DNA from 2 places in the Roseibium sp. RKSG952 genome. Region 1 is predicted to be linked to the other one. Evidence: riboswitches for the same ligand, from Rfam matches in the RefSeq annotation. Region 1 holds a riboswitch; the other holds the start of a gene.

The links. A riboswitch is a leader RNA that binds a small molecule or an ion and turns the genes downstream of it on or off. The one in region 1 is predicted to bind thiamine pyrophosphate.
Region 2: another riboswitch for thiamine pyrophosphate. It lies ahead of thiC (phosphomethylpyrimidine synthase ThiC); the one in region 1 lies ahead of E1297_RS18905 (ABC transporter permease).

The regions. Positions count from the first base shown of each region.
Region 1 covers NZ_SMMF01000911.1:38,647-50,004, forward strand. Annotated here, with positions in the region: gene serA (phosphoglycerate dehydrogenase) at 1-1,311, shown strand, start outside; gene E1297_RS18890 (DMT family transporter) at 1,338-2,291, opposite strand; gene E1297_RS18895 (adenylosuccinate synthase) at 2,515-3,807, shown strand; gene E1297_RS18900 (hypothetical protein) at 4,059-6,464, shown strand; TPP riboswitch at 6,504-6,608, shown strand; gene E1297_RS18905 (ABC transporter permease) at 6,835-7,488, shown strand; gene E1297_RS18910 (ABC transporter substrate-binding protein) at 7,517-8,464, shown strand; gene E1297_RS18915 (CHASE2 domain-containing protein) at 8,512-10,755, opposite strand; gene rpoH (RNA polymerase sigma factor RpoH) at 10,896-11,358, opposite strand, start outside.
Region 2 covers NZ_SMMF01000959.1:238,086-249,443, reverse strand. Annotated here, with positions in the region: gene E1297_RS41120 (tetratricopeptide repeat-containing sulfotransferase family protein) at 1-1,912, opposite strand, end outside; gene E1297_RS41115 (hypothetical protein) at 2,261-7,558, shown strand; TPP riboswitch at 7,700-7,819, shown strand; gene thiC (phosphomethylpyrimidine synthase ThiC) at 7,929-9,719, shown strand; gene E1297_RS41105 (nucleotidyltransferase domain-containing protein) at 9,833-10,183, shown strand; gene E1297_RS41100 (hypothetical protein) at 10,270-11,313, opposite strand.

The DNA of each region.
Region 1 (11,358 bases):
GTCATGAACACGCCGTTCGGTAATGCCATCACCACGGCCGAACATGCAATTGCCATGATGATGGCCGTTGCCCGGCAAATCCCCGCCGCTGATGCCTCGACCCAGTCCGGAAAATGGGAAAAGTCGAAGTTCATGGGCACGGAGGTGTCCGGCAAGACGCTGGGCTTGATCGGCTGCGGCAATATCGGTTCGATTGTCGCGGATCGCGCGCTTGGCTTGCGCATGAAGGTGCTCGCCTTCGACCCGTATCTGACGCCCGAGCGCGCCCTGGCGCTCGGCGTTGAGAAAGTCGATCTGGAGGATTTGCTGCCGCGGGCCGATTTCATCACTCTGCATACACCGCTGACCGACAAGACCCGGAACATCATTGATGCTGCCGCCATTTCGAAAATGAAACGCGGTGCCTATCTGGTCAATTGCGCTCGCGGCGGACTTGCCGACGAGCATGCGGTGCGCGCAGCACTCGAAAGTGGATACCTCGCAGGCGCGGCCTTTGACGTGTTTGTCGAGGAACCGGCACGGGAAAATATTCTGTTCGGGGCCCCGAATTTTGTGTCGACCCCTCATCTTGGGGCATCGACCAATGAGGCACAGGAAAATGTCGCGCTTCAGGTGGCCGAGCAGATGTGCGACTTTTTGCTCGACGGTGCTGTGACCAACGCGTTGAACATGCCGTCGATCTCGGCAGAGGAAGCACCGAAACTGACGCCCTATGTGCGCCTTGCCGAACAGCTCGGGTCATTTGCAGGCCAATTGACGGAAACGGCGATCAAGAAGGTGCGGCTGGAGTTTTCCGGCGCTGTTGCAGAGATGAATACCAATGCATTGACGGCTGCCGCCCTGACCGGCCTGCTCACGCCGCTTCTGCAAACCGTGAACATGGTGTCCGCGCCGACCCTGGCCAGAAGCCGGGGTATTGCCGTTGAAGAGGTTCGCCGTGAACAACAAGGCGCTTACGAAACCTATATCCGTCTCACGGTGTCCACCGAGCGTCAGGAAAAGTCTGTCGCGGGAACCGTCTTTGCTGACGGCAAGCCCCGGATCATTCAGGTGAAGGGCATCAATATGGAAGCCGAACTCGGGCGCCATATGCTCTACATCACCAATGAGGACAAACCCGGCTTTATCGGCCACCTCGGCATGGAGCTCGGCAGTCACGATGTCAACATCGCGACGTTCAACCTGGGCCGTTTGACTGCTGGCGGTGATGCCATCTGTCTGATTGAAGTGGACGAACCTGTTCCGCAGAGCGTGCTCGACCGGTTGCAGGCCGTCACTCATGTCAAGCAGGTCAAACCATTGAGGTTTTGATCCATATGAGAGCTTCAGCGGCCGGATCAGCGGAATTGTTCCGGCCGCCTGACCAGTGCAAGCAATCGGCCATCGAGCACGAGCAGGCCGGCAAGAAGCAATCCGAGACCGCCCATCTGGATCTGTGTCAGTCCTTCCTCCAGAACGACATGTCCGAGCAGGATGGCGCTGGCGGGTACCAGAAAAGTGACCAGAGAGGCATTTGTCGCACCGGCGTCGGCCAACAGTCGGAAATAAATCAGATAGGCGAGGCCGGTCGCCACAAGGCCAAGGGCTGCGACATATCCCCAAACGTCATAGCTGACGTCCGCCGACGACCAGGATCCGGTCGTCAGCAATGCGGCCGGGAACATCGAGAGCGTCGAGCCGGTTAATTGTCCGGTTGCCGACACAAGTGGCGGCAGCCCCGAGAAGCGTTTTGCATAGGCGGCGGCAAAGGCATAGGAACAGGCGGCTCCAAGGCACGCGAGCTGTGCCCGGAACGGAGCCGCATCCAGACCTGACAGGCTGGCCGATAGCATCAGCACGATGCCTGCAAAACCGAACAGGACGCCAACGGCGCGATGAGGCCGGACCGGTTCCTGCCGCAAAAGCAGCGCTGCAACAAGAAATGTGAACAGAGGCGTTGTGGCATTCAGGATCGCGGCCAGCCCGGCGCCGATCGCCGTCTGCCCCCAAAACAGCAGGGAAAACGGGACGGCATTGTTCAATAAACCCATCACGAGAAATGAGATCAGCATGGAAGGGGTCACCGGAAACTTGTGGCCGCTGAAGCGCAGGATCACGTGTAGCGCCCCACATGCCAGGGCAACGCGCAGGAAAACAAGCATCAGCGGCGGGATCTGCGTGACGGCGATTTTCGCAAACAGGAATGATGCGCCCCATATCCCCCCAAGAAGAAAAAGAAGGATCCAGTTCCACCGGCTCATCATGCGTTGCCCCGCTTGTTGTCTTGCTGCGGACACAGGCGTATCTGCCATTTTATAACCCGGACACCCGTTTTGCGATCCGAACCCGTGCGTCGAGCCAGCGAAATGCCAAATTGTCATGAAATTCGGGTCTTAGGGGGCTCGCAAGTTCGGGAGTGAATGGATATAGTCCGCCGCGTTTGCCCCGGGCGGTATGGCCCGGGGCTTGATGTGTTTGTGCTCCGGTTTTGCTTTGTGTTTCGGGGCTGTTTCGCTTCAGGAGGGCGTTGTCTTCATGGCCAATGTTGTTGTCGTCGGTTCGCAGTGGGGTGACGAGGGAAAAGGAAAAATCGTCGACTGGCTGTCCGAACAGGCTGACGTCATTGTGCGCTTTCAGGGCGGGCACAATGCAGGCCACACCCTGGTCATTGACGGCGTGTCCTACAAATTGTCGCTGTTGCCGTCCGGGGTTGCGCGCGAAGGCAAGCTCTCTGTGATCGGGAACGGCGTCGTTCTCGATCCGCATGCCCTTGTCGAAGAGATCACCCGCCTCGGGGAACAGGGTGTTGTCGTGACTGCGGAAACGCTTCGCATTGCCGAAAACGCGACGCTGATCCTGTCTTTGCACCGTGAACTCGACGCCTTGCGAGAAAGCTCAAACACCGGTACCAGGATCGGCACGACAAAGCGGGGCATTGGCCCGGCTTACGAGGACAAGGTCGGACGTCGCGCAATCCGCTTGATGGATCTGAAGAATCTGACCACGTTGCCGGGCAAGATCGACCGGATGCTGGTGCATCACAATGCGCTGCGCCGTGGTCTGGGCCAGGATGAAATCTCCGCACAGGCGATCTATGACGAGCTGGCAAGCGTTGCCGATCAGGTCTTGCCGTTTGTCGACACGGTCTGGAAACTGCTGGACGATCAACGCCGCGCAGGCAAGCGGATCCTGTTTGAAGGTGCCCAAGGCGCCTTGCTCGACATCGATCACGGTACCTATCCGTTCGTGACGTCGTCCAACACCGTGGCCGGGCAGGCGGCGACAGGCTGTGGTCTCGGGCCGGGTTCTGTCGGCTATGTTCTCGGGATCACCAAGGCCTACACAACGCGTGTCGGCGAGGGTCCTTTCCCGACCGAGCAGGACAATGAGGTCGGCGAATTCCTCGGGACCCGCGGTCACGAATTCGGAACCGTTACCGGCCGCCGCCGCCGGTGCGGATGGTTTGATGCTGTTCTGGTGCGTCAGACCGTGTGCACCTCCGGTATCAACGGCATCGCTCTCACCAAGCTTGATGTTCTTGATGGCCTCGACGAGATCAAGATCTGCGTTGGCTATGAACTGGACGGCGAGCGAATCGATTATCTGCCTGCTTCGCAAGGCGCGCAGGAGCGGGTTGTTCCGATCTACGAAACCATGCCGGGGTGGAAAGAATCCACTGAAGGCGCGCGGTCCTGGGTCGATTTGCCGGCTCAGGCCATCAAGTATGTGCGCCGGGTTGAGGAATTGATCGGGGCGCCTGTCGCCTTGCTGTCGACAAGTCCGGAACGTGACGATACGATCCTCGTCCAGAATCCTTTTCAGGATTAAGCCTTTAGAGGATTGCTTGCAGCAGCAAGAGCTGCAGGCCCGGGTTGGGGGCTGTGGTTCAGCCCCCCGCACGGTCACAGCTGCTTGCTGATGTAGCGAGATGTTTGGATGCGGAGCCTCCGGCCCGGGTAGACAAAATCCGGTCCGGGAACAAGCTAATCAGAACCATGAGGGGTTCGATCTTAGCGCGTCTTGATATAATTCTTTAGCGGGGCAACTATTCACCCGGCAAATGGCCGACAGGCAGGACGATGGCTGACTATTACACGATCTTGAAAAAAACGATTTCGGCGCTCCCCGAAAACAACGGTGCCGCGCGCCGCAGCGTTTACACGAGAGCCCGAAATGCGATTGTAAATCAGCTCAAGGCCTACGAACCGCCCCTGTCCCCAAGCGAGATTACTGCGGAGCAGCTGCGCCTTGAAGAGGCCATTCGCAAGGTAGAAGCCGAAGCAGCGCGCGAGGTGCTTGGACTGGCCCCGGTCTCCAAACCGGCCGCATCGGAAGCCGAACAGCCCAAAACCGAACAGCCGAAAGCTGAAGCGGCCCCGCCCCCCAAAGAGGCTGCCCCTCAGCCGAAGGCCGAGCCTCAAGCTACAAAACAAAATTCGCCGGCCAGCGCCAAACCGGCTGCGCCGGATCCCGCGCCCAAACCTGCGGAGCAGGCGCCGGCTCCAGCACACGCTGCCAAACCGGAGCCGAAAGCCGAGGCGAAACCGCAGGCTCCTGCCAACGCTCCAAAGGCTGCGGCAACACCAGCCGAGCCTAAGCAGCCAACGGCCGAACCGGGAAAGCCGGCCCCGGCGAAGGCCGCTGAACCCCAAGCGCCGCGCCCCAAACCGGATGCGCAGGCTGGCGAAGGAAAGCCGCAGAAGCCTCAGGAAGCCGCTTCAGGGAAACCAGCCGCGCAAGCGGTGAAGCCGGGCTCCGCTCCGGCAGCGGCCAAGGCCGGGCCTAGCGCTCCCAAACACCCTGCCGAGAAGCCGGCGGCCGGACCCGCCCCGAAACCGGCAGCGGAACCACAGCAAAAAGCCCAAGCCGAACAGGCCAAGGCTGCTGCAGCGCCCAAACAACCTGCAGATCCAAAGCAGAACAAACAGGCTCCCGCGAAGCAGGATCCAAGCCCGAAAGTTGAGGCTGCGGCCCCCCAAAAAACGGATGCTGCACAAAAAGCGGCTGCTCAGCCAGCAGCACCGCAAAAGTCCGGCCCGGAGAAGTCCTCTGCGCCCGAGCCTGCTGTATCCAAACCGGCTCAGCCGCAAGCGGCGGCTCCACAGTCACAGGTCCAGCCGCCTAAAAAAGCACCTTCGCCGCTGAAGGACACCATTGAAGCTGCGCAAAAGCTTGGAACGGCCACCCACAAGGCGGCCGAGTCGAGCAAACAGGATATGGCGGCTGCGGCAGCTGGCGCAAAGGGTGAGCGCAAGGAACCCGTTCTTACAGCCGCCAAGCCGACGCCCAAATCGGACCCTGCAAATAGCAAGACCGGCGCGGCAAACGAAAGTGCCGGCACAGCAAGTGCGGAAAAAAAGGCCGGCAAGATCCCGGGCGTGACGCCTGGGGCCCAAAGGAAAAAGCAGACAAAACCGGCTTCCGGCTCGATCGGTCAAAGCAGTGGCCGCTCGATTGTGTCGCTTTTCCTGATCATGGTCGTCATTCTGGTTGGCATCGGCATTTTGGGTGTGGTGTACCTGCAGCGCGCCGTGATTGCCGCGCTGATTTTTGGCGATGACCAGCAAACCGTTGCAATGGCTCCTGACACTGCCGACAGTGTTGAGCCTGCAGAGCCCGCCGAGACAGCCTCCGTAGCGCCATCACCAACGCCAACGGCACCTGCGGCCCCCGAACCCGCCAAGAACGCCGACAGGCTTCTGGATGCAAATGGGGAGCCTGCGGCCGCCCCCGATGCGCGCACTGTCACGACCACGCTGATTACGCCGCAGGATCTTGAAGCTGCGGTCGAGCCTGATACGGCATCTGCGGCACAGGCACCTGCGACCGAAGACAGGGTGCCGCAAGCACCGGATGCGCAAATCGCGGCCCTGACCAGCCCGAGCACAATTGATGATCCGACACAGGCTCTTTCAGGTGCAACGGAAACGCCAGCCCTTTTGGGGTCACAGCGGTCGATCCTCTATGAGGAAGGCGAACAGGCAAACGGTTCGGGAACAGCATCGAATGGCGAGGTTGTCTGGTCGCTGGAAAGTGAAACCGATATCCAGGGCCGTTCGCAAGAGGTCCTGGCCGCCGCTATCCGCATCCCTGAACGCGATCTGAGTGTCAATCTTCGCATCAAGCCGAATGACGACAGCTCTTTGCCAGCGAGCCACCTGGTCGAAATCCGGTATGATTTCCCGGAAAACTTCTCCTCCGGTGATGTCGTGAATGTCCCGGGGCTGGTGATGAAGCCGACGGAAGAAGCGCGCGGAGATGCCCTGCTCGGAGCATCGGTCAAGGTCTCGGAAGGCTATTTCTGGATCGCCCTTTCCAGTCTGGCGAGCGAGCGCGAACGCAACATGGGGCTCCTCAGTGACCGCGGCTGGATCGACATCCCGATGCTGTTCGATACGGGCAAACGCGGAATCCTGACCTTGGAAAAAGGACCGACGGGCACCGAGCTTGTTGAACAGGCGGTCGCTGCATGGCAGCCTCAATAGGAATGACTTGCAATTCATGAAACACCGGGGCATGGTTTGCCCCGGTCCGAGGGGTGTTCCGCAGCGGAACTGAGATGGCTCATAGCCGAACCCTTAGAACCTGATCCGGGTCATGCCGGCGAAGGGACGGAAGCCTTTAGCCTTTCCCGGATCTCCAATATCGAACGCTGAGCCAGTCGGGGCCAGCGCGGGGGGATCCAGCGTGTTGAAACTGAACGCCAGTCTTGGCACCGATCAGGCAGGCCGCATTCCGTTTTCACAAAACGCATTGCGCCAGGTCATATTGCGATTGGTGAGGGTCGGCTTGGGGCTCGCGCTTGCAATCGGCATCTGGGAAGCCGTGGTCCGGATTTTCGCGCTCCCACCATTCATGCTTCCCGGTCCCATGCGTGTAGCGGATGCGTTCCTTTCTCAAAGCGGTTTTCTTTTGCATCATGCGTCCATCACGGCCTTTGAAACCGTTTTGGGATTTATCTGCGGCGTGACAGCCGGCACTGTTTTGGCAATCATGATGTGGTTGTTTCCGCTTTTCCGCAGGGGACTCCTGCCTGCCGTGTTGGTCACCCAGGCGTTGCCGGTTTTTGCAATTGCTCCGATTTTGGTCTTGTGGCTTGGCTTCGGTCTCGCATCCAAGATCGTGATGGCGGTGCTGGTCATCTTTTTCGCGGTGACCTCGACCTTCTATGACGGCTTGCGCCGGGCCGATCCCGGTCTCACGGACCTTGCCCGGCTCTACCGTTTGCCGCGCTGGAAGGAGCTGTTGTACTTCCGGATCCCCGCCGGGCTTCCGGCCCTTGCCTCCGGCATGCGCATTGCCGCAGTCTTTGCACCGATTGGCGCCATTGTTGGTGAATGGGTCGGGGCCAAGGGCGGGCTTGCCTTCATCATGCTTCAGAGCAACGCACGCATGCAGACCGACGTCATGTTTGCAGCGCTCATTCTGTTGGCCATCATGGTGCTGATCCTGCGCTTTCTGGTCGACCATCTCACACGTTTTCTAGTTCCCTGGCAGGTCGAGGATTGATCTGCCCAAATCCATTTGGAGGATACTGATGAAAAAACGCCTGCTCGGCGCGTTGTGCGCAGCCGCATTGACCGTCGGACTATCCGCATCGGCTCAGGCTGCGGAAAAGCTGACCGTCCTGCTGGACTGGTTTACCAACCCGGATCATGCCCCCTTGATCACCGCGCAAGCCAAGGGCTTCTTTGAAGCCGAGGGGATTGAAGTCGAATTTATCGAGCCGGCTGATCCGGCAATGCCGCCGAAGCTTGTCGCCGCCGGACAGGGGGATATCGCGGTTTCCTACCAGCCGACCCTGCATGCGCAGATCAATGAAGGCTTGCCGGTTGCCCGCATCGGCACCTTGGTGGAGACGCCGCTCAACTCCCTGATCGTGTTGAAGGACGGTCCGATCAAGGAACTGTCTGATCTCAAAGGCAAGAAGATCGGCTTTTCCGTCTCCGGTTTTGAAGACGCCATGCTGTCGCAGATGCTGAAGTCCGTCGGCCTGTCGGTGAATGACGTTGAGCTGATCAATGTCAACTTCGCCCTGTCTCCCTCGCTCATGTCCGGTCAGGTCGATGCCGTGATCGGGGCCTACCGGAATTTCGAACTGACGCAGATCGAGATCGAAGGCAAGGAAGGTAAGGCATTTTATCCGGAAGAAAACGGTGTGCCGATCTTCGACGAACTGATCTATGTGGTTCACAAGGACAAGGTCGATGATCCGCGCTATGCCAAGTTCATGGCGGCAATCGAAGCGGCGACGATTTATCTGACCAATCATCCGGACGAAGCCTGGAACGCGTTCATCGAGGCCTATCCGAACCTCAACGACGAGCTGAACAGCCGCGCCTGGGTCGATACCTTGCCGCGGTTTGCCAAGCGCCCGGCCGCACTCGATGAGGGCCGCTATCAGCGGTTCGCCGAGTTCATGCATGAAAACGGCTTGATTGATGAAGTCGTGCCGGTCGACACATATGCGGTCGAAATCCGCTAAGGCCTGAGCCTTGAACGGGTGCTGCCCGCGAGATCCTGACAACGGGATTAGCGGGCGGCGCTTTGTCCGGGTTCCGACCGGTCCGGATCTGCTGGCCTTTTTGCGTTTTCGCGGAGACGCTCCTCGAAACGATCGTAAAATGCCGCGAGTTTTCGGGGCGCAGCCCGGCGGCATGGCCAGAGTTTCCTGAGAGCGGCTTCCGGGCTGCCTTCGGTATCGGCCGCTATGAGCTCCAGATGACAGTCTTGAAGCGTCCGGAAGGGCTCGGATTGTGCGAAAACCTCGTCTCCAACGAGTGCAAACAATTTGACCGGCCGGGATTTGCCCTTGAGCGATATCTCCCCCGCCTCAAGATAGGCAAACATCGGGGCAGCGTCTCGGGTGGCATCGGACACGAGAAGGTCCGCACCGACGGCCTTGCAACTGGACTCGATCCTCGATGCGACATTTACGGCGTCTCCGATGACCGAATAGTTGAACCGGTTGTCTGACCCCATATTGCCGACACAGGCTTCGCCCGAATTGAGACCGATCCCGATCTGTACGGTTTGTGTCTTCAGGGCGCGGGCCTTGAAGCCGAAGCTATCCTCTCCGTTGAGCCGGTCGACAACCCGCAGCATTTTCAATGCCGCGCGGCAGGCATGTTCTGCGTGGTTCGGGATCGCAAGCGGTGCGTTCCAGAATGCCATGATGCTGTCCCCGATATACTTGTCGATGGTGCCGTCTTCGGCCTGAATGGCATTGGAGAGAGGAGAAAGCAAAGCGTTCAGGAACCGGACAAGTTCGGTGGGGGTCAGCTGTTCCGAGATTGGGGTGAAGCCGCGGATGTCCATGAACAGGATGGTCATGTCGCGCATTTCGCCGCCAAGTGTCAGCTGTTCGGGAGACTTCTCGAGCTGTGAAACCAGGTGCGGCGAGAGATATTGGCCAAAAGCCTGACGGACAAAACGTTTTTCTCTAAGCGTGAAGATGTAGAGCAACAATGTCGAGAAGGCGAAAATGATGAACGCGGACAGGCTTGGATAAACCGGGTCAATCAGTATTCCGAAATCGGAAAAGGCAAAGATCGACACGCCGACAACCAGCATGACCAGGATGCCGCCAAGTGCGGCCGTTGCGATCCCGCCGAGGACCGGCAGAGCGGCGATCGTGATGGCGCCGAGGAGGAAGGTGCCAAGGATTTCCGCGCCATTGGCCCAGTCGGGGCGCTCAATAAAGTGCCCACCGATCATTTGCTCGGCGGCCTGCGCATGGATGGAAACGCCCGGTACGACCTCGCCGAGGGGGGTTGCCCGGATATCCAGAAGTCCGGCGGCCGAGGTGCCGACGAATATGATATGACCTTCGACCAGTGGTCTGACCCGGGCATGCTGTGAAGGGTCGAGGATGGCCGCGACAGACACATAGCGGTCTGGCCGGTCCTCGTCGAAATGGATCCACATTTCACCGTGGCGGTTGGTCGGGATCTCGAATGCGCCAACCTTTACGTCGGTTACCGCGGGTATTGCGCCCCTGATTTCTCCGCTGGCTCCGGTGGAGCGGACGAGCAAGCCGCTTGCACCTTGCGCGACCCGGAGCGCCTCGGTGGCGAGGCCTGGATAGACCTGTGATCCATCGCTGAACAGCAAGGGGATTCTGCGCACGATTCCACCCATATCGCTATGGGCCAGAGACATTCCGCCAACTCCGCTCGCAGCCCCCTCGAGAACCGGGAGGTTGGGCAGGGCCGACAGGAATGGCGGAAGGACATTTGCAGGATTGTCGCCGCCGAAGGCAAAGCCGGCCTTGACGGACGGTTTTCCCCCGCTGACATCGGGCACCAGCGCGAACCCCAGCACGACGGGGGCTTGCGAGATCATGTCCGCAAAAACGAGATCATGATCCGGCAAGGCTTCAAGAAGATGCACGACGCTGCTGAGATCATGGGAATGAAAGTTTTCACTCAGCCTGGCAGGAGACGTTCGGTCGGGTTCACTGAAAACAATATCAAACGCGATGACCGCAGCCCCCAGTTCATCGAGATTGCGGACAACTTCGGCAAGCCGTGTTCTTGGCCAGGGCCACTGTCCATATTGCCCGATTGCGTTTTCGTCGATGTCGACGATCCGGACCGGCACCGGTTGATACTCCCGCGGCGCAAACCGTTGATAGGCATCAAAGGTCAGTTCGCGAATGGCGGTCAACAGCTCGGGATTCGCAACGCGGTACAGCGTCAGAAGTGCGAGAAGGGCCGTTGCCACGACCCCGATCAGGAAACGCTTTCCAGAAAATCGTCTGAGCACCGTCCGCATAACACTATTCCGGATGAAATCCGGATTAGCCTATGCGCCTTGTTGAATGCCTTCAAGACGCAGCGTTAGTTTGGTGCGCGCATATGAAAAAGGCGGTCACCCGGACCGCCTTTCGCAGAAAACTGAATTGCCCGGATGTTCTACATCATCGCCGGTGCTTCAAGCGCCTTGGCGCTGTTCCGGACAGCTTTTTGAACTTTTTCGAACGCCCGGACTTCAATCTGGCGGACACGTTCGCGGCTGACACCAAATTCACCGGACAGGTCTTCAAGTGTCATGGGGTCTTCGGACAGGCGCCGGGCCTCGAAAATCCGCCGTTCCCGTTCGTTCAGGACATCCATCGCATTGCTGAGCAACTTGCGGCGCACATCGAGTTCTTCCTGATTGGCGAGAATGGTCTCCTGACTATCGCCCTCGTCGACCAGCCAATCCTGCCACTCGCCGGCATCTGCTTCGGCGCGTACCGGGGCGTTCAGGCTGGCATCCCCGCCAAGCCGGCGGTTCATGGAGATCACTTCATCTTCGGAAACGCCAAGCCGGGTGGCGATCTCCTGCACCTGATCGGGCTTCAGATCGCCTTCGTCCAGTGCCTGGATCTTGCCT
Region 2 (11,358 bases), on a different contig from region 1:
AATAGTCGATGATCCCGCGTGCCACGCTGTCGATATCGTCCACCAGCTCCTCATAGCGGATGCTGTGAAAAGCGCCTTTGGGCAGTGTCGCGTGCCAGTGGTTCATAAGACGCACGTAGTTGTTGTAATACCGTCCAAGCTCTTCCTGATCGTAGCTGTGCAACTGGCTGCGCTCGAAAAGGCGGGTATAGCAGGACAGACATATGTCCAACGGATCGCGGTCGATATGGATGATCTTTGCGTTGGGCATGATCCCATGGATCAGACCGATCAACTGAAAATTCGCAGGCATTTTATCAACGACGCGACCAGCACCCGGCGCATGAAGAGACAAAGCATCCACATAGTCCTCGGCGCGGCGGGTCAGGGTCTCATCAGTGACTGAGCGTACAGATCGCGGCACGTTCGATGCCCCATCATCCAGGCGCCCAAAAAGGTTCTGCAGGTCGTTCAGTTCCCCGGCGCCGACCACCTCGGGATGTGCATCCAGAATTGACTCGGTCAACGTTGTGCCCGAACGCGGCATGCCAACTACAAAGATCGGCTTTTCACTTGAAATGGAGTTGCCGCGCAAACGTTCAATCATGGACTGGTCAAACGTTGCTATCAGGTCATCCGTCAGCTCATCGGTTTCTGATGTGTCGTAGGCAACAAGCGAGCGCTTGATCCGCGCCCCTTTCTCATAATTCTCAAAAGCTTCATCATAACGCCCCAGCTTTTCATAGCAGTCACCCATTGCATAACGATAGGCGACCGCCTTTTGCGGCAGCATATCCGCAGCGTCCGGCAGGACGGCTTCCAGCTGCTGGAATACGGGACTTTCTTCGGTGACTTTTTCCAGCCGCGCCAAAGCGATCAGAGCGCTAAGCTTATCATCAGCCGATTCTGCCGCGGTCTCGAAATGCTGACGCGCAATCTCAAAATCGCCCTGTTCGATAGCCAGATGGCCCAATGCAAGCCGGCTTGCAGTCAGATCCGGCTTCAGCTCCATGGCGCGTTCATACAAAGCCGTCGCGCCCGCGACATCGCCCAAATGAGCCTTGGCCATCGCTGCCTGATGACACGCCGTTGCACTGTTTTCATCCAAGCGCAGTGCCTGCTCGGCTTCGATAAGGGCAAGCTTTGGATGGTTCTTCTCAAACAGAACCTGCGACAGACCAACAAAGCTGTCGGCTTTGTTCCCATCCAGTGAAATGGCGTTTCGAAACGCATTCTCTGCCTTGTCCAAATCGTTTTCGAGCATGAACAACCGTCCGAAATTCCGGTGCAGCTCGGCGTCACGCGGTGTCTTCTCCAACCGGTTTTCCGCAACACTGCGGGCCTCGGACAGTTTTTCCACCTCAATCAGCACCGAGATGAGATTGTTGGCCGTCTCGGCAGATGCCGGATTGACCCTCAGCGCCTTTTGATACAGCAGTGCCGCCTTATCCCGATCACCGTTGTCGCGCGCGATGCTTCCCAGATTGTTGATCGCGCGGTCGAATTCGGGGGCCAAAGCCAGCGCACGTTCCTGAGACGCTTCTGCCTGATCAAGATGGCCCTGATCATAGTAAACCAAACCGAGATTCGAATGTGCCGCGGCGCTGCCGGGTACGATTCGCGCCGCGCGCTCTCCAATCTCTCTTGCCTGATCCAATTGACCGGCAACGCGCAGTACTTCGGTGAAGTTCGTCAGGAAGTTACCATTCTCAGGCTGCAATCGCACGGCCTCACCAAGCGCTTTGACGGCGGGATCAAGCTGGCCGGTTTGAAATGCGATCAATCCCAGCATGTGATGCGCCGGTGCAAATTGCGGTGCTGCGCGAACGATCTCGGAGAACAGACCCACAGCAGGTTTGAGATGTCCCTTTTCATAGTGAGACATGCCCTGTGAGAACGCATCCTGCACCGAAAGCTGCTGCTGCCTTGCCATTAGTGTTACCTCATTCCTGCAGCGTTTTTGACCTGCAAAAGCGCATGTTTTTTTGGATCGACCAGCTACTCGTAGAGCATTCTTATAGCCCAGTCTATTGGCCAGATTTTCCGGATAACACCAAGTATCAAAACGATATGTAGTGTGTGGTATGTGCAATACCGCAAAATATTTGAAAGGTTTATACAAAAGTCACATTTGTGCCCAGCTTCGCAGCTAGCTAGCTAATTTACCTATAGTAAACAAATAAAATTCCGAGGGGGTTTTCGGAAAATGAAGAGTAGCGCAATAAAGCGCCCACACACTCGTGTGGCGCGCGGGGGTCGTATTGTGAAATGGAAAGGGCAAGTGGCGAGTGTTGCGCCGTCGCTGTTCCTTGTTTCGGCTTCTGTTGTGGCATTGTCGGTCGGGACTGCGCAATCGCAGGTCATTTCGACGACACAAAACACCCGAGCAGTTGTTTCCACCGATGTGGACACCACAATTACGGCAACCGGAGCGGTCAACCTGACCACAAGCGGCGGTCCCGCCGTTCTCATTGATACGGACTATTCCAGCACAGCGATCAACAACGGCACTATTTCGGGCCCTTCTTCGGCCAGCGCCACCGGATTCGGTGTACTTCTGGACGGGGATCTCAGCGCGACCGGTGAGATCATCAACAACGGCACGATAGCTATCAACGCCGGCAGCAGCACCTATGGGGCGGCATTTGGTTTCCTGATGGGCGGAGACTATAGCGGTGCATTTGTGAACACCGGCACCGTCACTGCAAATGCACAGGCCACCAGCAGCGGCAGCGCAAGCGCACTTGGCGCGCTGTTCACAAACGGCGTTGAATCGACAGGTTCAGTTTTCAACTCGGGCACAATTTCAGCCACCGCAAGCGCAGCTGGAACCAGCGATGTTTCTGCACTTGGGCTTGTGTTCGCCGGCGATGTCGGCACGAATATCGACAACAGCGGCACGATCAGCGCCACTGCTGAAAACGGCTCGACCCTCGAAGCCCGCACGATCCTGATTACCGGGGCGCTGAATGGCGATGTCAACAACTCGGGCACGCTGCAGGCCACAGCGACCAACAACGGCACCAATGCCGAGGCTATTGCCGTTGAAATTCAGGGCAACGCCAACGGCAACTTGATCAACAATGGCAACGTGCAGGCCGTTGCAACCGGGCAGACGACGGCCACGGCCTGGGCCTACCACCTGGAAAGCGATCTGAACGGAAGCTTCAACAATACCGGAACGATTACAGCAACGGCGACTGCGACCTCTGGCGAAGCTGATGCCGCAGGACTGTATGTAGAAGGCGACACGACCGGAAACGTGGTGAACAGCGGTTCAATCAACGTTCGCGCCAATGCAAGCTCATCGGCCACCGCCGCCGCTGTCTATCTGTCCGGTGATTTCAATGGCAGCTTTTCGAATACCGGCTCTATCTCGGTTGTCTCGAACTCAACCGACGATGAAGGCGTTGCCAATGGCCTCTACGTGAGCGGAGCCATGACCGGTAACATCGTCAACGGGGGCAGCATCGATATTCGGGCCGAGGGCGTTTCTTCGGCGACAGCAGCAGCCTTTGATATCCGTGGTGGCCTGACCGGTAACTTCGTCAACACCGGAACTGTAACCGTCAACGCCACAGACACCACTGATGACGAAGCCGAGGCCTATGCCCTGACCGTGCGTGGTGGCATGGATGGCGATATCTTTAACAGCGGCACCATTGCTGTCCGGGGCGACGGCTACTCATCGGCGACCGTCGCAGGATTCGAGATTCGCGGTGGACTGGAAGGCAACTTTCACAACACCGGTTCGATCACTGCCATTGCGACTGATGAAACCGAAGAAGCTGAAGCCTATGGCCTTTATGTCAGCGGCGGCATGACTGGCAATATCGTCAACTCCGGATCGGTTCAGGCCATCGGACATGCGTATTCCTCTGCGACCATTGCCGGCTTTTACATCACAAGCGGCCTGACCGGTGATTTCAACAATTCCGGTTCAGTGACCGCTATTGCCACAGATCAGACCGATTCCGCCGAAGCGTATGGCCTGTATGTCTCAAGCGGCGTGGACGGTAATGTCACCAACAGCGGGACGATCTCGGCTACGGCATTTGCCGAAGAGGATGGAGCTTATGCGTATGGCATATACTCATCCTCCGATGTGAATGGCGATTTCGTCAACACCGGCGCACTGATTTCACAGGCGACGGAAACCGCTGACTTTGCATCTGCTGCCGGATTCTACAGTGGCGGCGATATGACAGGGAATGTCGGCAACAGCGGTTCGGTGGTTGTGCGCGCGTTGGGACAGACTTCTGCCTCCGCCCGCGGCTTCCATTTCGGCGAGGGGCTGGACGGAGCCTTCTTTAATTCGGGCACCATCGACGTCAGATCGGTTAGCGCCGCTGCTCGGTCACGACCTGTTCCCCCTCCACCACCATTTGCAGTTGTCCCACCGGATGCAAGCGGCGTCTTCGTAGACGGCGGTGTCTCGAGCGATGTCATCAACACTGGTTCCGTCGCCGTGCGCCACGATGCAGTGACCGAGGCCAATGCCGCAGGCTTCTACATTGGTGAAGATCTTGATGGCAACTTCGTAAACCAGGGCTCCGTCTCTGTCACGGCCAACTCGAGCGATGACGAGGGCGTTGCCACCGGGTTGTATGTTGGCGGCGCAATGACCGGAAGCATCTTCAACTCCGGCAACGTCAACATTCGTGCGGATGGGGTATCGTCAGCTACGGCGATCGCATTCGATATACGCGATGGGTTGACAGGCGATTTCGTCAACACCGGAACGATTACGGTGCATGCACGCGATGTCGTGGATGATGAAGTCGAGGCTTTTGGGCTTCAAGTTCGCAATGGCATGACCGGAAACATCATCAACACTGGCACTGTCGATATTCGTGGCGAGGGTTATTCTTCGGTCACTGCGACAGCCTTTGAAATCAGTGGCGATCTCAACGGAACCTTCCGCAACAGCGGAACGATCAGTGCCGTCGCCATCGACCAGACGGATGAGGCTTATGCCTATGGTCTGTATGTCAGCGGCGAAATGGATGGTGATATCATCAACACCGGCACCATCTCGGTCCGAGGTGAGGGGAATTCTTCAGCAACCGTCGCGGGTATATACATCCGCAATGGCCTTGAAGGTAACTTTGTGAATTCCGGTTCAATCAGTGCAGTCGCGACTGACGAAACGGAAGAAGCAGAAGCCTACGGCCTGTATGTCAGAGGCGGCATGACCGGTAATATCGTCAACACCGGTTCGGTGAGCGCCCGAGGAGAGGGTTACTCATCTGCGACCGTCTATGGATTCTATATCCGCAGCGGACTTACCGGAGACTTCTTCAATTCCGGCTCCGTCAATGCCTTTGCACAGGACGAAACATCCTCGGCCGAAGCCTATGGCCTGTATGTCAGTGGCGGGTTCGAAGGCAACGCGATCAACAACGGCGTCATAACCGTGCAGGCGATCGCTGATGAATCCCAGGCCTATGCATATGGCATCTACTCATCCTCAACGCTGGATGGTGACTTTACCAATACCGGCACGATCTCGGCACAGGCAACTGCACCCGATTCCTTTGCTTCGGCAGCCGGTTTCTATGCCGGTGCGCTTGTAAGTGGGAACATCGCAAACAGCGGCACGATATCAGCGCAGGCGCAGGGTCTTGGCTCTGAAGCGCAAGCGTATGGCATCTACGCGAGCGGAGTAGACGGCAACGTTTCGAACAGCGGAGCAATCACGGTTAAGGCCGATGGTGAAACCTCTGCAACAGCAGGCGGTGTCTATATCAGCAACGCGTTAACGGGCAGCTTCACCAATGCGGGTTCGATCAACGTGACCTCCACGGATGCTACGGACGAGGCCGAAGGATATGGTCTCTATGTCGGGGACGATGTCGCGGGCGACATCACCAACAGCGGCTCCATCACTGTTTCTGCCAAGGGTGAAACAAGTGCGTCAGCTTATGCAGGCGCCATCCAGATCAGGGACGGCTTTGACAGCACGCTCTCGAACTCTGGCACCATCAGAACCACCAGTGTTTCAGATGCAGATGATGCTACCGCCCGTGGCGTCTATGTGCGTGGAAACACCGGGGGTCGCGTTGCGAACACCGGCAGCATCATGGTTCGGGCCGAAGGTGCCAAGAATGTCAGGGCGCAGTCGATCCTGCTCTATGATGAGGTCACCGCAGACATCTCCAACACAGGCACCATCAGCGCCGCTGCAGCAATAGCGAACGGCACTGACGATGCCGAAGCGCTGGCTGCGGGTATCTGGGTCGAGAATATGCAGGGCACGTTCTCAAACACCGGATCTATCTCGGCAAGCGCAACGGGTGGTCCCGCTGCGAATGCGTATGGTCTGTATTTCGAGAACTTTGACGGCGTGATTACGGATGTGGGAACCATCTCGGCCACTTCCGACGGCGGTGATGCTTATGCGATCTATCTGGGAACCGGCAAAGGTGTCCTGAACGTAGATACGAAAGACAACATCTCGGGCCGGATCCGTGTGGGTGATCACGATGTGAATCTGGACGCACAAGGGGGTAGCAAAGTTTTCAGCTTTGAGGACGCTGCACCAACTGTGGGAACATTCACCACCAAGATTTCGGATCAGGACTCTGCCTGGTTTGTCCAGAACGAAGGTGGGGCAGCTCCGGTATATGCTGTCGTTGACGGGACCGACGTTGCAACGCCGGGCGATGTCGTCGCCATGTTTGGCAGCGTAGTAGGCAGCAGCGGCAATGCGCTGCAGTTCCAGCAGGCCCCGCAGGTAACACAGGGTGTTTCGTTCAGAAATGCACCCGGTGCAACTTTCGGTGGGTTCCGACCGTTTGCAATGATCGACGCAGAATACCGCGAGTTCGAGAATGACCCTGACGTCAAAACCGATGTGAAGCTGTTCAACGGCAGTGCCGGACTTTCCGGCCAGACAGAAAACGGCATTGCACTGGCTTTTGGTATGGGCGTGTTCACGGCCGATGGTGATAGCCGCACGACCGACTTTGACACCACTGGCTTCTATCTGGATGCAGCGGTGGGTCGCCAGTTTGGCGCGTTCACGGTTGAGGCCGGGCTTGGTTACGGCTGGCTTTCGACTGATCGAACACGTCAGATCACGGGCAGCGCCGATGCAAAGGCAGATTATGACAGCACACTGCTGACTGCACATATCGGTGTTGAGCGCGCGTTCGATGTCAGCGACAAATTCGGGCTGATCGGTTTTGCAGACGCCAGATATACCAATCAGAAGGATGATGGTTACACGGAAACCGGCTCGGTCGCGAATGCCACGGTCGGAGACATCACAACCGAGGTGATTGAAGCCCGGTTGGGTGCCGAAGTTGAAAAGCAATTCAACAATGGCGGAGTTCTGTCAGGCCAGCTGAGCGGTGTACTGCGCCGAGGTCTGGGGGATTCGCAGGCCGATGTCACTGTCTTCTCATCAACTCAGAATGTGATCTTTGCATCGACAGATTTTACCGGTGCAAGCGTCGCAGTGGGTTATGAGAAAGATCTGGTTCAGGACATGCTGCTGGAGCTGAAGGCCGAACAGGAGATCGGCGACAATGCTCAGGGCCCGTTCCTGCGCGCCGGCCTTAAGTGGTCGTTCTAAAACAAAAATCTCTGCGGCACCTAACCGGTGCCGCAGAGACAAATTCCTGATGACAGCGCCCTCCTACCTAACGCTGTGTTTATGTAAATCGAAACATGGCTGAATAAGGGCTTGTCTCAGACGTGGTGCCTGAGCTAACCAAAGGTCACGCAGGGGAGTCCCACCGAGGGGACTGAGAGGCTGACGGGGCATTGCCCGGCGACGCGACCCTTTGAACCTGACCCAGTTGATACTGGCGTAGGAAGCTAGGGCGCGCAGGCCACGGATCCGGGCGGGCGCACTCCGAACAGAGGGCTGTACACCCTCTCGTTTCCCCAAGCCAAAACTCATCTGGTGTCTTTTTGAGTTGAACCGCTTGAGGAGCACCAACATGAATGTCCCCAACCCCAAAATCACCACAGGTGAACTGCCTGCTTCGCGTAAGATCTATGTGAATGGCACACTGCACCCTGACGTCCGCGTTCCAATGCGCGAGATTTCGGTCCACCCGACCGCGGGAGAGCCGCCGTTGCCGGTCTATGACAGCTCAGGTCCGTACACCGATCCGAACGTGATTACCGACATTCGACAAGGCCTGACCCCGTTGCGCCGCAAATGGATTGAGGCGCGCGGTGATGTCGAAGAGTATGACGGGCGCGAGATCAAGCCCGAGGATAACGGGTTTGTTGAAGGCGACCGCCTGACGCCCGAGTTTCCGGTGCGCCCGCGGCCTCTGCGCGCAACTGATGGCAAGGCGGTGACGCAGCTCGCCTACGCCCGCGCCGGGATCGTAACTCCCGAGATGGAGTTCATCGCCATTCGTGAGAACCAGCTGCGCGAGGCCATCGTCGAGCAACGCGAAGGCAATGACTGGGGGGCCAATATTCCGGATTACGTGACCCCGGAGTTTGTGCGGGATGAGGTCGCCGCAGGTCGCGCGATTATACCCGCCAACATCAACCACCCCGAAAGCGAACCGATGATCATCGGGCGCAATTTCCTGGTCAAGATCAACGCCAATATGGGCACGTCGGCTGTTACCTCCTCGATGGAAGAGGAAGTGGACAAGATGGTCTGGTCGATCCGCTGGGGCGCCGACACGGTCATGGACCTGTCCACAGGCCGCAATATCCACAACACCCGTGAATGGATTATCCGCAACTCACCGGTTCCGATCGGCACCGTGCCGCTCTATCAGGCGCTGGAAAAGGTGAACGGCATTGCCGAGGACCTGACATGGGAGGTGTTCCGTGACACGCTGATCGAGCAGGCCGAACAAGGCGTGGACTATTTCACCATCCATGCGGGCGTGCGCTTACACATGGTTCCGATGACCGTGAATCGGGTCACCGGAATTGTCTCGCGCGGCGGATCGATCATGGCCAAGTGGTGCCTGCATCATCACAAGGAAAGCTTCCTGTATGAGCATTTCGATGAGATTTGCGACATCTGCCGGGCCTATGATGTGTCGTTCAGCCTCGGTGATGGCCTGCGTCCGGGGTCGATTGCCGACGCCAATGACGAAGCACAGTTTGCCGAGCTTGAGACGCTGGGAGAGCTGACCCAGATCGCCTGGGCAAAGGACTGTCAGGTAATGATCGAAGGCCCCGGCCATGTGGCGATGCACAAGATCAAGGAGAACATGGACAAGCAACTGGAGTGCTGCCACGAGGCGCCTTTCTATACGCTCGGGCCCCTGACCACCGATATTGCACCCGGTTATGACCACATCACCAGTGGCATTGGCGCGGCGATGATCGGCTGGTTCGGTTGCGCGATGCTCTGTTACGTCACACCCAAGGAACATCTGGGGCTACCGGATCGGGATGATGTAAAAACCGGCGTCATCACCTACAAGATCGCCGCCCATGCGGCGGATCTGGCCAAGGGCCTGCCGGGCGCGCAGCGTCGCGACGACGCTCTGTCGCGGGCTCGTTTCGAATTCCGCTGGGAAGATCAGTTCAACCTGTCGCTGGATCCGGACACCGCGCGCGAATTCCACGACCAGACTCTGCCGAAACAAGCGCACAAGGTCGCTCATTTCTGTTCGATGTGCGGGCCGAAATTCTGCTCGATGCGGATCAGCCACGACATCCGGTCTGAGGCGCAGAAAGAAGGAATGGAAGCCATGGCCGCCAAGTTCCGGGAAGGTGGAGATCTTTACCTGCCTGTTGAAGACTGACCGATATGGCGAGACCGGTCCAACCGGTCTCGCATCCGTCTGAAATACGGACCTAGGAGATATTACATTGAACACCTAAATAGACCGCATCAGGCAAAAAACAGGGTTTACCAGTGACTAACGGACTGAGCGAGCAACACAGCAACGCCATAAAATATTGGGCAAAGCAGCATTCAATTATTCGAAAAGTGATCCTCTTCGGCAGCCGGGCTCGTGGTACGCATTCCGCAAACAGCGACTTTGATCTGGCAATACAAGTGTTCCCGGCCAGCCCGCATCATTATGCTCAGATGGCCTATATGGACTGGCATGACCGCCGCGTGGAAGATCTGGAAGCTGCGCTGAATCACAGGGTTCAGCTTGAGTGGTTTGCACCGGGGGCAGGACTGGCCATCGAAAGATCGATAAAATCCGAAGGCGTCACGGTTTTCTTTCGTCAGTACTTCGAAGACGAGGCGGGTTAGTTGTTGCGTATGCGGCTGACTTGACTCGCAAAGCTTCGAAAACTGGTGCAGCGACTGCCGAAACGGTTGGCGAAGCCCGAAGGGCTTCAGCCAGTCACTGTAAAGACGGTGCTGAGTATCCACAACGCAGCGGCCAGCAATGCAAAGGTCGCTACCGTGGATACTCCGAAACCCAGCACATTGGCACTGCGATACGGGCGCATCAGATTGTCAAACCCTGATTGGTTCAAGGGACCTTCACTCACCTTAAGCTCTGCAATGAAACGGGACATCATGGGGGTGTTTCTGGCAATCAACGTACCCAGACCACAGCACATGATCCACAACGTTGGCAGGAGTGGTGGAATACAGGCAATGCTCAGCACAATGGCAGCCGGGACACCACCCTCGCGGAACGGACCTACCAGGTTCACCCAGTCGTTACTTACGCTCTCAGGTGTCAAAACCATGATCGCATAGAGAACGAAAACCATCAGAAACGGGATAATCAGCGCAAGTACAAGCCCGATCGCTGCAATGCAGACCAGCCCGGCGAGGATGGCCACATCACCCGCATCATGCCATCGCAACGCGCTGAGAATTTCGACCATCGCGACAAACGCAAGCCACGCACTGACGGCGATAAACAAGATGAAGATCAACATCGCTCCATGGGTCGCACCCAGATTACCCAGATAACCCAGCACAAATGCCACACACAAAGCCAACCCAAGCACAAAGGCCATCTTGCGCTCGTTCGGCACCAAAGTGACCAGGAAACCGGACATCATAAACAGCCCAGTGTTTTCGAAGACCCGACTATGCACAATCAGAAACACACCGTAGCCGATCTGATACGCCAGATCATAATAAGTGTCCGATCCCCCAAAGAAGCGGGCACTCAGCTTGTCCCGATCTACTGCCGCCGCAACAAACACAAACATGGGCAGCACGCTGATGGCTGCCTGAAACCAACGCTTGTTCGCTGGTACGTCATCGTTGAAAAAGCTCCACGCTCCGTAGGTTGTGATATCAAAAAGCGCCCAGCCCAAGTAGATTGCACTGACCACAAAGACGGAGGATAGCCCAAGTGCCCATGCCACCGTTTTCGAGGTAAACGGACTTTCGCCGTAGCGGAAACTAAACAACATCGTTGGGTCCGCGCTGGGGTCAATGAATGTGTAAGGCCCACGCAA